3 linked regions of the Nocardioides panacis genome follow. The protein of the gene in region 1 interacts with the protein of each later gene in a pairwise test. Links are inferred from orthologs where the notes say so. Each region holds a gene or a part of one and is shown on either strand. Other genes may lie near its edges.

Region 1 (4,868 bases):
TCTCCGAGGAGGGGAACATCGCCCGCGTGATCGCGGGTGAGAAGATCGGTACGACGGTCAGCCGCGACGCCTGAGCGAGGCCCACCCGTCCGCCGTACGCCGCCCCGGGACGCCCCGGGCACACGAGAACCAGGAGCAACCGTGATCAACCAGACCCTCAACGAGGCCGACAGCAAGATGAGCAAGGCCGTCGAGGTGACGCGGGAGGACTTCGCGGCGATCCGGACCGGCCGGGCGAACCCCTCGATGTTCCACAAGCTGACCGCGGACTACTACGGCTCGCCCACCCCGCTGCAGCAGCTCGCGTCGTTCTCGGCGCCCGAGCCGCGGGTCATCATCATCAGCCCGTTCGACCAGAGCGCGATGTCGGCCATCGAGAAGTCGATCCGCGACTCCGACCTCGGCGTGAACCCGACCGACGACGGCAAGACGATCCGGGTGACGCTGCCCGAGCTGACCGAGGAGCGCCGCAAGGACTACATCAAGATGGCCAAGGGCAAGGCGGAGGACGGCCGGGTCTCGGTCCGCAACATCCGCCGCAACGCCAAGCAGTCGCTGGAGAAGCTCGAGAAGGACGGCGAGGTCGGCAAGGACGACGTCACCGGTGCGGAGAAGCGGCTCGACTCGATCACCAAGAAGCACACCGACGAGATCGACGAGATGCTCAAGCACAAGGAAGCCGAGCTGCTCGAGGTCTGAGGACCTCCCAGCCGGTTCCGAGATGTCCTCTCCTGAACGCCCCCACCGCCCGGTCGTGCCCCCGCTGGCCACGCCGGCCACCGCGGCCCCCCCGGTGAAGGTCAGCCGGGCGGGTCGCAACCTGCCGGCCGCGATCGGCTCCGGCGTCGTGCTCGGGGTCGCGATCGTCGGCTCGCTGGTGCTCTGGAAGCCGGCGTTCATGCTGATCGTCGTGGCCGCGGTGATCATCGCCGTGTGGGAGCTCGGGCACGCCTTCGCCACCGGCGACATCCGGATCACCCGGGAGCCGGTGATGGCCGGCGGCGTGGTGATGGTGCTGGCGGCGTACTTCTTCGGCGCACCGGCGCTGGTCACGGCCACCGCGGTCACCGCACTGGTCAGCATGCTGTGGCGGCTGCGCGGCGGCGTGGCCGGCTACGTCATGGACGCCACCGCCTCGGTGTTCACGCTGGTCTACGTGCCGTTCCTCGGCGGGTTCGTCGCGCTGCTGCTGGCCGAGGACCGCGGCCAGCTCGCGATCGTCACGTTCATCCTGGTCACCATCGCCTCCGACATCGGGGGGTACGTCGTCGGGGTGATGATCGGCAAGCACCCGATGGCACCGGTCATCTCCCCGAAGAAGTCGTGGGAGGGGTTCGCCGGGTCGGCGTTCTCCTGCGTGGTCGTGGGCTGGCTGACCGTCGACTACCTGCTCGACGGCGACTGGTGGGTCGGGGTCCTGCTCGGCCTGACCGCCGTGGTGATGGCGACGCTGGGCGACCTGTGCGAGTCGGTGATGAAGCGGGACCTCGGCATCAAGGACATGTCCCAGATCATCCCGGGCCACGGCGGCCTGATGGACCGGCTCGACTCGCTGCTCGCCACGGCCGCGCCGACCTGGCTGCTGCTGCACTACCTCGTCTTCTCCTAGCGGGCCCCACCTGCGTGTGACCCGTCTCGCCCGCCGAGGATTCGGCCCGGGCGGGGCGGGGTGGGAGACTGGGACGATCATGCCCGACCAGCCGAAGAACCTGCCGCTCGTGTTCGACGAGCCGCGTGGCCGCAAGAAGCCGCCGCGCCACCTCGCCGACCTGTCCGCCGACGAGCGCAAGGCGCTCGTCACCGGGCTCGGGCTGCCCGGCTTCCGGGCCAAGCAGCTCTCCACGCACTACTTCTCCCGGCTGGTCGACGACCCCGCCGAGATGACCGACCTGCCGGCCGCCGACCGCGAGCAGGTCGTCGCCGCGCTGCTGCCCGAGCTGATGACGCCGCTGCGCACGCTCGAGGCCGACAAGGGCACCACCCGCAAGACGCTGTGGAAGCTGTTCGACGGCGCGCTCGTCGAGTCGGTGCTGATGCGCTACCCCGACCGCGCCACGATGTGCGTCTCCTCGCAGGCCGGCTGCGGGATGGCCTGCCCGTTCTGCGCCACCGGCCAGGGCGGCCTGCAGCGCAACATGTCCGCCGCCGAGATCGTCGAGCAGGTCGTCGCCGGCGCGCGGTCGATGGCCCGCGGCGAGGTGCCGGGCGGCCCCGGCCGGGTCTCCAACGTGGTGTTCATGGGCATGGGCGAGCCGATGGCGAACTACAAGGCGGTGATCGGTGCGATCCGGCGGCTCACCGACAAGACGCCCGACGGGCTCGGGCTGTCCGCCCGCGGCGTCACGCTGTCGACCGTCGGCCTGGTGCCGCGGATGTACCAGCTCGCCGACGAGGGCATCCCGGTGACGCTGGCGCTGTCCCTGCACGCGCCGGACGACGAGCTGCGCAACGAGCTGGTCCCGATCAACACCCGCTGGTCGGTGCACGAGGCCGTCGAGGCGGCCTGGAACTACGCGAGCCGCACCAAGCGCCGGGTGTCCATCGAGTACGCCATGATGTGCGACATCAACGACCAGGGCTGGCGCGCCGACCTGCTCGGCGACGTGCTCACGTCGTACGGCGACTGGGGCTGGGTGCACGTGAACCTGATCCCGCTCAACCCGACGCCGGGCTCCAAGTGGACCGCCTCGCGTCCCGAGGACGAGCGTGAGTTCGTCCGCCGGCTCGAGGCCAAGGGCGTGCCCACGACCGTCCGCGACACCCGCGGCAGCGAGATCGACGGCGCCTGCGGCCAGCTCGCCGCCGTCGACGTCTAGGTCCCGGCCGACCTCAGCGGGTCGCCGGCACCTGGAGGTGCGCGAGCAGGTTCGTCGCGAACCGCTCCCCGGTGCGCATCATCACGGCCTTCATCACCCGGGTGACCGCGGGCCGGGCTGCCCGGGCCAGCGGCAGGTCGACGTGCAGGGTCAGGCTGATCCGCAGCCGGGTGCCCCCGGTGACCTCGGTGAGCTCGTACCACCCGTCGGCGCCGGTGCGCTCGGTGCGCCCCGCGGGCGGGGCGTGGGTGTACTCGATGCGGTGCGGGGCGTCGAAGGTCATCTGCTCGGTGAAGCAGGGGCTCAGCGTCACGCCGAGGACCGAGACCCGGGACATCTCCCAGCGCCACCGGTCGCCGTCCGCCTCGATGCTGCGGAGCAGCGGGGTCAGCTTCGGCAGCAGGACGGGGTCGGTGAGCGCGGCCCAGATCGCCTCGCGGTCCGCCGGGACGACGGCCTCCGAGTCGGTGGTCGCCGAGAAGGTGGACATGACTCGCAGTCTTGCAGCCCGGGGCAAGGCCTCAGCCCGCCAGCAGGCCGGCGACCTCCTCGAGGTCGTCGACGAGGTGCAGCGCGCCGGCCATCTCCCGGCCGGCGGCGAGGCGCTCCAGCAGCGGCCAGACCGGGAGCTCCTCGGTCCAGTAGGCGCGTCCGACCAGCACCATCGGCGCCACCTCGCCGGGGAGGGCGTAGTAGTTCTCGCAGGCGTCCTGGAAGACCTCCTGCACGGTGCCGCCGCGTCCCGGCAGGAACACGATCCCGGCCGTGCAGAGGTGCAGCAGGACGTCCTCCCGGACCGCGTTCTTGACGTACTTCGCGACCCCGTCGGCGAACGCGTTGGGCGGCTCGTGCCCGTAGAACCAGGTCGGCACCCCCAGCGACGCGGTGCCGTCCGGGAACCGCGACCGTACGTCGATCGCCGACCGCGCCCAGTCGCCCACCGACGGCTCGAAGCCCGGCACCGCGGCGAGCAGCTCGAGCGCGTCGGGCAGCGCGGCGTCGTCGTGCCCCGACAGGTAGGCGCCGAGGTTCGCGGCCTCCATCGCGCCGGGGCCGCCGCCGGTCGCGACGGTCAGCCCGGCCCGGGCCAGCGCGCGGCCGAGCCGGGCCGCGTCGGCGTAGCCGTCGGTGCCGCGGGCCAGCGCGTGCCCGCCCATCACGCCGACCAGGCGCCGGCCGGAGACCCACTCGGCGAGCGCGTCGTCGATCGCGAGGTCGTGCAGCGCCTGGGCGAGCATCGCGTGCAGGTCGTGACCGGTCCGCCGGGTCCAGGCGTAGACCCGGGCGTCGAGGGTGTCGGCGTAGTCCCCGCTCGCGAGCCCGTCGTACAGCTCGTCGGGGGAGTAGAGGTGCGCCCGGTAGGGGTCCAGCGGCACGCCCGGCACCTCGGGGAACACCACCGCCCCGCCGGCGCGCAGCTGCTCCTCGAGTCCCGGGTCCAGCGTGCAGCCGAGCAGCAGCGCGCCCCGCGGGTCCAGCCCGCGCAGCACGTCCGCGTGCCCCCGCAGGTCGAGGTCCTGCAGCTGCCAGCCGGCCATCGACGTGGCGCCGGCGGCGACCAGCGCGTCGAGCTGGGCGAGCGTCTCCACCTCGACCGTGCGGCGGTGTCGCGGGCTCATGCGGAGGACCTCATGGGAGGACATCCTGCCGTGCCGCCGGACTCAGAGCGCGCAGGCCAGCAGCTCCGCGAACAGGTCGTGCTCGTCGACCTCGAGGCCGCGGGCGACGAACCACCGGCAGACGTTGTGGCAGTCCCGCATCAAGAAGTCCATGCCCGTCGGGTTGGCCACGAGGTCCACCGCCTGCGGCAGGTCGATGACCACCAGCCGGTCGCCCGCGGCCAGCACGTTGTACGGCGAGAGGTCGCCGTGCGCGACGCCGTGCCGGGCCAGCGCCGCCATCGCCTCGCGGAGCTGCTCGAAGTACGACGCCAGCAGGTCGCCCCGCGGACGGGTCTGCGCCAGCCGGGGAGCCGCCTCGCCGTCGTGGGTGACGAACTCCATGAGGATCTCGGTGCCGTCGATCTGCACCGGGTACGGGACCGGGACGCCG
Region 2 (5,273 bases), 2.7 Mb from region 1 along the record:
GGTCGACTCCGAGGGTGTGCCGGTCTACCACACCAACGTGATCGCCTGCATCGGCACGGACGTCGCGATGATCGCCCTGGAGATGATCCCGGACGAGCAGCGTCGCGCCGAGGTCCGCGAGCGACTCTCGGTCACCGGGCGGACCGTCGTGGAGCTGACCGAGCAGCAGATCCGGGAGTTCGCCGGCAACGCGGTGGAGCTGTGCGGGCGGACGCCGGAGGGCCGGCGCCGCTACCTCATGGCCATGTCGGGGCGGGCACGCCGCAGCCTGCGACCGGACCAGGTCGCGGTGATCGAGGAGTCCTGCGAGATCGTGGCCGTCGACATCCCGACGATCGAGCTGGCCGGCGGGTCGGTGCGGTGCATGATCGCCGGTGTCCACCTCGACCGGCGCCCGGCCACCGAGCCCGAGCCCACGGCTGCCGTCGAGGCGATCGACGAGAACCCGCACACCGCCGACGGCCAGGACGTCGCGATGGCCGGCGCCGCGGACTGACCCGGGAGGCCGCAGCGGCCTACCGGACGCGTCGTACGGGCAGCACGGCGGCGGCGCCGAGCAGCGCGCAGCCCCCGGCCACGGCGTACAGCACGCCGTAGCTGCGGCCGCTCATCGCGAGGACCAGCGGCGCGATCGCCGGAGCCAGCGAGGAGGGCAGGGCCCCGGCGATGTTCATCACGCCGAGGTCCTTGGCGAGGCTGGCCTGGTCGGGCAGGACGTCCGCGACGAGGGCCAGGTCGACGGCCATGTAGAGACCGAAGCCGAGCCCGCCGACCGCCATCCCGACCAGGTAGCCGAGCAGGCTGCCGGCGCTCGCGATCACGAAGAGCGCCAGGCCGAACACGCACGCGGCGCCGCAGACGAAGACCTTGCGGCGCCCGGTCCGGTCGGAGAGCGTGCCCCCCGAGCAGGGACGCGGCCACGACGAGGACCGACATGGCGAGCGTGCCCAGGAAGATCTGCCGGGGTACGGCGGCCTCGGTGCTGTCGAGCCGGTCCAGCAGGTAGTAGGCCTGGTAGGTGGTCAGGAACGCGTAGGCCAGGACGAGCAGGAACCGGCTCGCGAACGCCCACGCGAAGTCGGGGTTCCTGCGCGGGTCGACGTAGAACGTGGCGGCCAGCTCTCGGCCCGACCAGGCCGGCCGGTCCGCGGGCACGAGCCGCCGACGAGGCCGGTGACCAGCCAGGGCCGGCGCATGCCCAGCCGGGACGAGGTGCGGTCGCTCATCCGGCCGAAGAACGGGTGGCGAACATCGCGAGCAGCGCGCCGGTCCCGGCGACCAGCGAGAGGCTGGTGGGTGCCCGGTCGATCCCCACGAGCGAGCTGACCTTCAACGACAGGGAGACCAGCAGGGGAGCCAGGAACAGCAGGATCGCGCCCATGTACGCCGCGGCGTACAGCGCGACGAACCCGCGGCCGACCCGCTCCTGGGTGGGGCTCCCGAGGACGGAACTGTCGGACATGACGGGGCTCCTCGGGGCTCCTCGGGGCGACTGGGCCCAGTGCAACACCCGCACCGGCCGCCCCGTCGACGGGTCTAGTCTGGGCCGGGCGGGCAGGAACGAGGAGACCCAGAACCCTTGACATGACGCACCCGCGCCGGGAGACGGTCGTGCCAGCGCCTCTGCTCGAGACGAAGCTCTACGTCCCGAGACCGCGGGACGGGGCCGTCCCGCGCCCCCGGCTCGGCGAGCGCCTCGACGCCGGGGCAGCGACCAGGCTGATGCTCGTCTCCGCGCCCGCCGGCTTCGGCAAGACGACGCTGCTCGCCGAGTGGCTGGCCGGACGGCCGTCCGCGGCCTGGGTGTCGCTGGACCGGGGCGACAACGACCTCGTGTCGTTCTGGACCTACGTGATCGCCGCGCTGCGGACGGTCGCGCCGGGGGTCGGCGCGCACGAGCTGGCGCTGCTGGCCTCGCCGCAGCCGCCGCCGATCCACCTGGTGCTCACGACGCTGCTCAACGACCTCGGGGCGACCGGGGACGACCTCGTGCTGGTGCTCGACGACTACCACCTCGTCGACTCCCGCGAGATCCAGGAGGCGATGGCCTTCCTGCTCGACCGGATGCCGTCGCGGCTGCACCTGGTCATCGCCAGCCGGGCCGACCCGCCGGTGCCGCTCGCCCGTCTGCGCGCCCGCGGCGAGCTGGTCGAGATCCGGGCCGCGGAGCTGCGCTTCCGGCCCGCGGAGGTGGCGATGTACCTCACCGAGGTGATGGGCCTGCGGCTGACGACGCAGGACGTCGCAGCCCTCGAGGAGCGCACCGAGGGGTGGATCGCCGCGCTCCAGCTGGCCGCGCTGTCGATGCAGGGCCGGGACGACGTCGCCGGGTTCATCGCCGGCTTCACCGGGGACGACCGCTACATCGTCGACTACCTGGCCGAGGAGGTGCTGCAGCGGCAGGCCGCGCCGGTCCGCGACTTCCTGCTGCACACCTCCCTGCTGGGCCGGCTCGACGGCTCGCTGTGCGACGCCGTCACCGGAGGCAGTGGCGGCCGGGCCACGCTGGAGGCCCTCGACCGGGGCAACCTGTTCGTGGTCCCGCTCGACGACCGCCGCCAGTGGTACCGCTACCACCACCTGTTCGCGGACGTGCTGAGGGCGCGGCTCGCCGACGAGGCGCCGGACCTGGTCGCGACGCTGCACCGCCGGGCAAGCGACTGGTTCGCCGAGCACGGCGACCCGGTCGCGGCGATCGAGCACGCGATGGCCGGCGGGCACCTGGAGCGGGCCGCCGACCTGGTGGAGCTGGCCATGCCGGCCACCCGCCGCAACCGGCAGGAGGCCGTGCTGCGCAGCTGGCTCGAGCGGCTGCCCGAGGAGGTGCTGGCGTTCCGGCCGGTGCTCAGCAACGGGTTCGCGGGGGCGCTGCTCGCCACCGGCGGCTTCTCGGAGGTGGAGCGGCACCTGGTGGACGCGGAGCGCTGGCTCGCCGGCCCGGAGGACGCCGACCGGGTGGTCGTCGTCGACGAGGAGGAGCTGCGCCGGCTGCCGGCCGGGGTGGCCGTGCACCGGGCCGGCCTGGCGCTGGTCCAGGGCGACCCGGCCGCCACGCTGGCCCACGCCCGGCGGGCCCTGGCGCTCCTGGAGGACGACCACCACATCGGCCGGGCCTCGGCGACCGCGCTGGTGGGGCTCGCCTCCTGGTGGACCGGCGACCTCGAGTCGGCCCGCGAGGCGTACACGAGGTCCCTGGGCAGCATGCAGGCTGCGGGGCACCTCGCCGACGTCCTCGGCCTGTCGATCGCGCTCGCCGACATCCTGATCACCCAGGGCCGCCTGCGCGAGGCGATGCTCACCTACGAACGGGCCCTGCGACTCGCTCCCGACCACCGGGCGCCGCTGCTGCGCGGCACCGCCGACATGTACGTCGGGATGAGCACCGTCCACCGCGAGCGCGACGACCTGGGCGAGGCCCGAAGGCTCGTGGACAGCAGCGAGGAGCTCGGCGAGCACCTGGGCCTGCCGCAGCACCCCTACCGCCTGCGGGTCGCGAAGAGCGCGCTGCGGGCGCTCGACGGGAACCCGGTCGAGGCCCTGGCCCTGCTCGACGAGGCGGAGCGCGTCTACGTCGGGGACTTCTCGCCCGACGTGCGACCGGTCCCGGCGGTGCGGGCCCGGACCTTGATCACTCAGGGGAGGGTGGACGAGGCCCTCGGCTGGGCCCGCGACCGAGGCCTGCCCGCGACCGGCGACGTGGCGTACCTGCACGAGTTCGAGCACGTGACGCTGGCCCGGGCGCTCCTGGCCCGGTTCGAGCGCGACCGCGACCAGCCGGCCCTCGACGAGGCGACCGGGCTCCTGGACCGGCTCCTCGCCGGCGCGGAGACGGGGCAGCGGACCGGCACCGTCATCGAGGTCCTCGTGCTCCAGGCGCTCGCGGCCCGCCTGCGCGGCGACCTCCCGGCCGCCCTGGTCCCGCTCGGGCGGGCGCTCGCGCTGGCCGAGCCGGAGGGGTACGTCCGCACCTTCGTGGACGAGGGCCCGGCCATGGCAGCGCTCCTGGCGGCCGCCGCGCGGCACGGCCTCGCCCCGGCGTACGTCGCCCGGCTCCGGTCCGCAGCCGGCACCCGCACGGATGCCGTGCCCGTCGCCCGGCCGGGCCTGGTCGACCCGCTCAGCCGGCGCGAGCTCGACGTGCTCAGGCTCCTCGGCACCGACCTGGGCGGCCCGGAGATCGCCCGCGAGCTCGTCGTGTCCCTGAACACCGTGCGCACGCACACCAAGAACATCTACGCGAAGCTCGGCGTGAACAACCGCCGGGCCGCGGTGCGCCGGGCCGAGGAGCTCGACCTGATGCCGCGCGCCGGTGACCGCGCCCGCTGAGTCAGCACCGGGTTCACCACATCTGGTGATCCCCACTCACCCCGTCCGGCCCTAGCTTCAGGCCATGAGCGAGACGCAGGGACGTCCGGACGAGGCAGGGCAGTACGAGATCCGCCTCCAGGGCCACCTCGACCCCCGGTGGTCCGCCTGGTTCGACGGGCTGACCCTCACCCGGGAGAACGACGGCACCACCACCCTCCGGGGCGAGGTCGTCGACCAGGCCGCGCTGCACGGGCTGCTGCAGAAGGTGCGCGACGTCGGGCTCCCGCTCGTCTCGGTGACGCACCTCCCGTCGCAGCTGCCCGGTGACGACGTCCCCGGCGCTCGCTGACCGCCCACCCACCAAGGAGAACGACATGACCACCACCGTCCGCGCCACCCGCACCCCGCCCGCGGAGCGAGCGTCCATGGACCCGGCGAGGAGGAGCGCGTTCTTCGGCGGTCTCTTCTACCTGATCACGTTCGCCAGCTCGATCCCGGCCGTGTTCCTCCTCCGCCCGGTGATCGACGACCCGCACTACATCATCGGCTCGGGTGCCGACACCCAGGTGGTGTGGGGCACCCTGCTCGACCTCGTCAACGCCCTGACCGCGGTCGGCAGCGCGGTCGCGCTGTACCCGGTGATGAAGCGGCAGAGCCAGTCCATGGCGCTGGGCTTCGTCAGCACCCGGATGTTCGAGGCCGCCGTCGTCGCCATCGGCGTCGTGAGCCTGCTGACGGTCGTCTCCCTGCGACAGCCCGGCGCCACCGGTGCGGAGGCGCACACGCTGGAGATCACCGGCCAGGCCCTGGTCGCCAGCTACAACTGGGTGTTCCTGGTCGGGCCCAACCTGATGCCCGCCCTGAACGGGCTGCTGCTCGGGACGCTGATGTACAAGTCCGGCCTCGTGCCCAAGGTGATCCCGGCGATGGGCCTCGTCGGCGGCCCCCCTGCTGCTCGCCGTCAC
Region 3 (4,997 bases), 1.5 Mb from region 1 along the record:
GGGCTGCCACCTTCTCGGGAGCCTTGACGGGCTCGGGAGCCTTCTCCTGGACGGGAGCGGTGGCCGGAGCCGAGCCGCCACCCTGCTGGGCGGCGGAGAGCTTGCTGCGCAGGTCCTCGTTCTCACGAGTCAGTCGGGCCAGCTCGGCCTCGACCTCGTCGAGGAACTGGTCGACCTCGCCCATGTCGTAGCCCTCACGGAGCCGGACAGGAGTAAAGCGCTTGTTGCTCACGTCCTCAGGCGTCAGCGGCATGACCTCACCCTTTGTTCGTAGTCGTCGTCTGGTGGTGCAGTGGCGTCGTGCGTCCTGCTGCCACGGCGTGCCCACCGTACTCCGGAACGGGGTCCCGGCTTTCCAGGGGGGCGACCTGCGTGGCTCCGGGGAAGGATACCCAGATCGGGACGTTCCCCACCACGCGAGCGGGCGTTCGTCCGGAGGTGTCCCTAGAAGAAGAGGTTGCCGACCAGGATCTGCAGCAGGTACACGACCACCAGGACGATCAGGAAGCTCGTGTCGAGCATCACGGCGCCGAGCCGCAGCGGCGGCACGAAGCGCCGTACGAACAGGATCGGCGGGTCGGTGATCGTGTAGACGATCTCCAGCACGAACAGCACCGGGCCCTTGGGGCTCCAGGAGCGGGCGAAGACCTGCACCCAGTCCACGACAAGGCGGATGAGCATCAGGCCCAGGAAGACGTTGAGGACCAGCAGGAGGATCGCGCCGACGGTTTGCACAAGGCCGAAGTCTAGCCAGGAACCGCCAACTCGGCCGGGCGCGACACCCGCCGCCGGGGTCAGCTCTGGTTGAAGAAGCCGCCGGCGTCCGCGATGCGCTGCTTGTCCTCGGCGGCGACCGAGACGTTCGGCGGCGAGAGCAGGAACACCTTGTTGGTGACCCGCTCGATGGTGCCCCGGACGGCGAACACGAGCCCGGCGGCGAAGTCGACGAGACGCTTGGCGTCCATGTCGTCCATCTCGGAGAGGTTCATGATCACCGGGACGCCCTCGCGGAAGTTCTCCCCGATGCTGCGCGCCTCGTTGTAGGTGCGCGGGTGCAGCGTGGTGATCCGGGACAGCTCGGCCACGGTCGCCTGCGGGGCGACGTGCGGCTGGGCGGCCTGCGGGCGGCGACGCTCGGAGATGTTCGCGACGGGGGCCGGGCGGGCCGGCTCCTCGGTGGCACCACGCTGGGGACGCTCGTCGTACTCGTCGTAGTACTCGTCGTCGTAGCGCTCGGTGTCCTCGAGCAGGCCAAGGTAGACACCCATCTTGCGCATCGCGCTGCCCATGACTTCTGCCTCCGGTACATCTGCGGGCCCCCGGATGGGGCACGCTGCTGCGATCTCGACCCTACCGTCTGGCGGGCCGGCTACCGAGCACCGCGCTGCCTATCCGCACGTGTGTCGCGCCGGATTCGACGGCAGCCTCGAGGTCGCCGCTCATCCCGGCCGAGATCCAGGTCGCGGACGGCTCGATGCTGCGCACCGAGGCCGCGATCTCGGCGAGTTTCGCGAACGCAGGCAGGGGATCCTCCCCCAGCGGCGCCACCGCCATCACTCCGCGGAGCCGGAGGCCCTCGGTGGCGGCCACCTGCTCGGCGAGCCGCTCGACGTCGACGGGAGGTACTCCGGCGCGGCCGCCGTCCCCGGGGTCTGTGTCCAGGCTCACCTGGACCAGGACGTCCACGACGTGGTCACGCTGGTGGGCGCCCGAGGACAGCCCGCGGAGCAGCTTGGCGCGGTCGACGGACTCGACCACGTCGGCGTAGGCCGCGACGGCCGCCGCCTTGTTGCTCTGCAGGCCGCCGATGAAGTGCCAGGTCAGGCCCAGGTCGGCGCACTCGGCCGCCTTCGCCTCGGCCTCCTGGTGCCGGTTCTCCCCCACGTGGCGCACCCCGAGGTCGGCGAGCAGGCGGACGTCGGAGGCCGGGAAGAACTTGGTGACCACCGTCAGCGTCACCTCCTCGGGCGAGCGGCCGGCCCGCCCGGCCGCGTCGGCGATCCGGGCGCGGACCTGCGCGAGGTTCCCGGCGAGCTCGTCGCGTCGCCCGCTCACCCGGCGTCCCCGCAGCTGCGTGCCGGGAGCCAGCGCTTCCACGGCCGCACCCGGACCAGGCCGGCGAGCCGGCCGGAGCGCCGGCCCTGGCGGCGGTAGGAGAACAGGTCCTCGTCCTCGAGGGTGCAGCGCGACGCGTCGAGGACCTCGCACCCGGCGGCGAGCAGCTGGGCCCGCACCCCGGCGCCGATGTCCAGCGCGGGGGTGCCCCACGAGGTCTCCGCGTAGGACTCGGGCACCAGCGCGCTGACCTCGGCCCGCAGCCGGTCCGGCACCTCGTAGCAGGCACCGCACACGTGCGGGCCGACCCAGGCCGTGACCGGCCCGGCGCCCAGCGACGCCATCGCGGCCACGGCGGCCGGCACCACCCCGGCGGCCAGGCCCGGCCGGCCGGCGTGCACCGCCGCCACGATCCCGCGCACCGGGTCGGCCAGCAGCACCGGGACGCAGTCGGCGACCCGGACCATCAGCACCGTGCCCCGCTCGGCGGTGACCAGCCCGTCCCCGGTCGGCGGCTCGTCGCCGGCGCCGACGACGTGCACGTCGGCCCCGTGCACCTGCCGCATGCGTACGACGGGCGGGGTCGGCGCCCCCGGCTGCACGCCGGTGAACGCCCGGACCGCGAGGTCGACGTTGCGACGTACGGACGCGCGCTCGGCCGCCGCGTCGGCGGCTTCGGCGTCATCGGCGTCGTCGGCGTCGTGCGCGGGGTTGGGCTCGGCGAGGTTCAGGGACGCGAACGGACCGCCACTGGTTCCTCCGTGGCGGTCCGTGAACGCGATCTCGACCGGGCCGAGCGTGTCCTGGAAGGCGAACACTCGAGCTCCTGTCCGTGGTGCTTACTTGAGGAAGTCGGGCACGTCCAGCTCGTCGTCGTCGAACTGGACCTGCCGCGGCTGGCGCGGCGCGGCGGGAGCCGGCTGCGCCGGGGCCGCGGACTGCTGGCCCGACTGGTTGTACTGCGAGTATCCCGACTGTCCGGCGCGGGTGCTCGCCGGCTCGTGGTCCTGCTGGCGCGCCGCGGCCGGCGAACCGGCCGTGGGACGACCGGCCGGGGCCGTGGAGCCGACCGGCGAGGCGGTGCGCTCGCGCGAGCCGGACGACGGCGCCGGCAGGGCGGCGGCGCGGGTGTCGGCCTGCGACTGCTGGGCAGCCGGCTCGCGACGGAGCACCGTGCCGTTGTCCCGCTTCTTCGGCATGCCGCCGTCGAAGCCGGCCGCGATCACGGTGACCCGGACCTCGTCGCCGAGCGCGTCGTCGATGACCGCGCCGAAGATGATGTTCGCCTCGGCGTGCGCCGCCTGCGACACCAGGGCCGCGGCCTCGTTGATCTCGAACAGACCGAGGTCGGAGCCGCCGGCGATCGAGAGCAGCACGCCGTGCGCCCCGTCGATGGAGGCCTCGAGCAGCGGGCTGGACACGGCCATCTCGGCAGCGGCGACCGCGCGGTCCTCGCCGCGCGCCGAGCCGATGCCCATCAGGGCCGAGCCGGCGTTGGACATCACGGACTTGACGTCGGCGAAGTCGAGGTTGATCAGGCCGGGGGTGGTGATCAGGTCGGTGATGCCCGAGACGCCCTGCAGCAGCACCTGGTCGGCCTGCTTGAAGGCGTCGAGGATCGACACGTTGCGGTCGCTGATCGACAGCAGCCGGTCGTTCGGGATGACGATGAGGGTGTCGACCTCCTCGCGGAGCTGCGCGATCCCCTCCTCGGCCTGGTTGGCGCGGCGCCGGCCCTCGAACGAGAACGGCCGGGTCACGACGCCGATGGTCAGGGCGCCCAGGGACCGGGCGATGCGCGCGACGACCGGCGCGCCACCGGTGCCGGTGCCACCGCCCTCGCCCGCGGTCACGAAGACCATGTCGGCGCCCTTGAGCACCTCCTCGATCTCCTCGGCGTGGTCGTCGGCGGCCTTGCCACCGACCTCGGGGTTCGCGCCCGCTCCGAGTCCGCGGGTGAGCTCGCGGCCGATGTCGAGCTTGACGTCGGCGTCGCTCATCAGCAGGGCTTGGGCATCGGTGTTGATGGCGATGAACTCGACGCCCTTGAGGCCGACCTCGATCATCCGGTTGACGGCGTTTACTCCACCTCCACCAATACCCACGACCTTGATGACGGCCAGGTAGTTCTGCGGTGCTGCCACGGCAGGTGCCTCTCGCTGCTTGGCTGCCCTGCGGGCCGGACCTCGGTGGAGGTGGTGCAGGGCAGACGGGGTGTATGTCGGTGGGGAAGACACGAGCCTGGCCTAACCGGAACCCTCACCCTAAAGTAGAGGGTTATAGTTATGTCAACCTCGTGCTAGTAGAAGAAGTTAGGCGATCGGCCGGACGCCGTGCCGCAGACACGCGGCGCGCCCCGTGTTTCTCGAACTTTCTCGCACCGCGCGGGCGCGGCGGCACTCCGGTGCCGGAGGAGGCCGGGCTACTTGGTGAGGGTGGGCTGGCCGGGGACGCTGACGTCGTACGTCGTGGCCTTCTGCTCCAGCAGCACGGCCAGCACCCGGGCCTTGGCGGCGGACTCGTCCGCGCTCCCCCACCGGACCGTGCGGCCGTTGCGCAGCCGCAGCGAGATGGTGTCCACGGTCTTCACCTCGACGTAGTCCACCTTGCCGTCGATCGAGCTGGGTAGCGACCCGGCGACGCGGGCGGCCTCGGCGAGCGCGTCGGCGCGCGCCTTGCCGTCGACCCGGATCACCGGGAGGCTGCGTGGCCGGGAGGGGTAGCGGCGGAACATCACGCCGCGGTCGTCGAGGCCGCGCAGCACGTTGCCGCGCTCGACGACGGCCACCGCCTCGCGCTCGGTGACGTCGATGCGCACCGAGCTCGGCCAGGACCGGGACACGTCGACGCTCTTCACCGCGGGCAGCCGCTCGACGCGCGCGCCGATGGCGGCGAGGTCCACGGTGGCCAGCGGCGCCCCGGTGGGTACGGCGGCCGCGCGA

The links.
Region 2: the proteins of rlmN (region 1) and KRR39_RS17745 interact in binary tests that used the Escherichia coli proteins (3 or more experiments, as listed by UniProt). The link is inferred for Nocardioides panacis from one-to-one orthologs.
Region 3: the proteins of rlmN (region 1) and ftsZ interact in binary tests that used the Escherichia coli proteins (3 or more experiments, as listed by UniProt). The link is inferred for Nocardioides panacis from one-to-one orthologs.

The regions. Positions count from the first base shown.
Region 1 is NZ_CP077062.1:903,503-908,370, forward strand. The notes cover bases 938-3,752. They hold rlmN (dual-specificity RNA methyltransferase RlmN), read left to right. Parts: upstream 938-1,688; coding sequence 1,689-2,816; downstream 2,817-3,752. Other genes in these bases: KRR39_RS04530 (phosphatidate cytidylyltransferase), read left to right, coding at 938-1,609; KRR39_RS04540 (SRPBCC family protein), read right to left, coding at 2,830-3,306; KRR39_RS04545 (LOG family protein), read right to left, coding at 3,338-3,752. Outside these bases: pyrH (UMP kinase), read left to right, coding at 1-74; frr (ribosome recycling factor), read left to right, coding at 145-699; more of KRR39_RS04530, read left to right, coding at 755-937; more of KRR39_RS04545, read right to left, coding at 3,753-4,435; KRR39_RS04550 (serine protein kinase RIO), read right to left, coding at 4,478-4,868.
Region 2 is NZ_CP077062.1:3,638,978-3,644,250, reverse strand. The notes cover bases 1,307-4,526. They hold KRR39_RS17745 (winged helix-turn-helix domain-containing protein), read left to right. Parts: upstream 1,307-1,611; coding sequence 1,612-4,326; downstream 4,327-4,526. Other genes in these bases: KRR39_RS17740 (DUF8691 family protein), read left to right, coding at 4,391-4,526; KRR39_RS17750 (hypothetical protein), read right to left, coding at 1,307-1,462. Also shown: citrulline utilization hydrolase CtlX, read left to right, coding at 1-496; more of KRR39_RS17750, read right to left, coding at 1,223-1,306; more of KRR39_RS17740, read left to right, coding at 4,527-4,657; KRR39_RS17735 (DUF4386 domain-containing protein), read left to right, coding at 4,683-5,273. UniProt on the Escherichia coli protein: Positively regulates the transcription of the maltose regulon whose gene products are responsible for uptake and catabolism of malto-oligosaccharides.
Region 3 is NZ_CP077062.1:2,424,596-2,429,592, forward strand. What follows is about bases 2,048-4,991. They hold ftsZ (cell division protein FtsZ), read right to left. Parts: upstream 4,200-4,991; coding sequence 2,895-4,199; downstream 2,048-2,894. Other genes in these bases: KRR39_RS11760 (YggS family pyridoxal phosphate-dependent enzyme), read right to left, coding at 2,048-2,055; KRR39_RS11765 (purine nucleoside phosphorylase YfiH/LACC1 family protein), read right to left, coding at 2,052-2,873; KRR39_RS11775 (cell division protein FtsQ/DivIB), read right to left, coding at 4,478-4,991. In the rest of the region: KRR39_RS11745 (DivIVA domain-containing protein), read right to left, coding at 1-253; KRR39_RS11750 (YggT family protein), read right to left, coding at 445-735; KRR39_RS11755 (cell division protein SepF), read right to left, coding at 795-1,289; more of KRR39_RS11760, read right to left, coding at 1,351-2,047; more of KRR39_RS11775, read right to left, coding at 4,992-4,997. UniProt on the Escherichia coli protein: Essential cell division protein that forms a contractile ring structure (Z ring) at the future cell division site. The regulation of the ring assembly controls the timing and the location of cell division.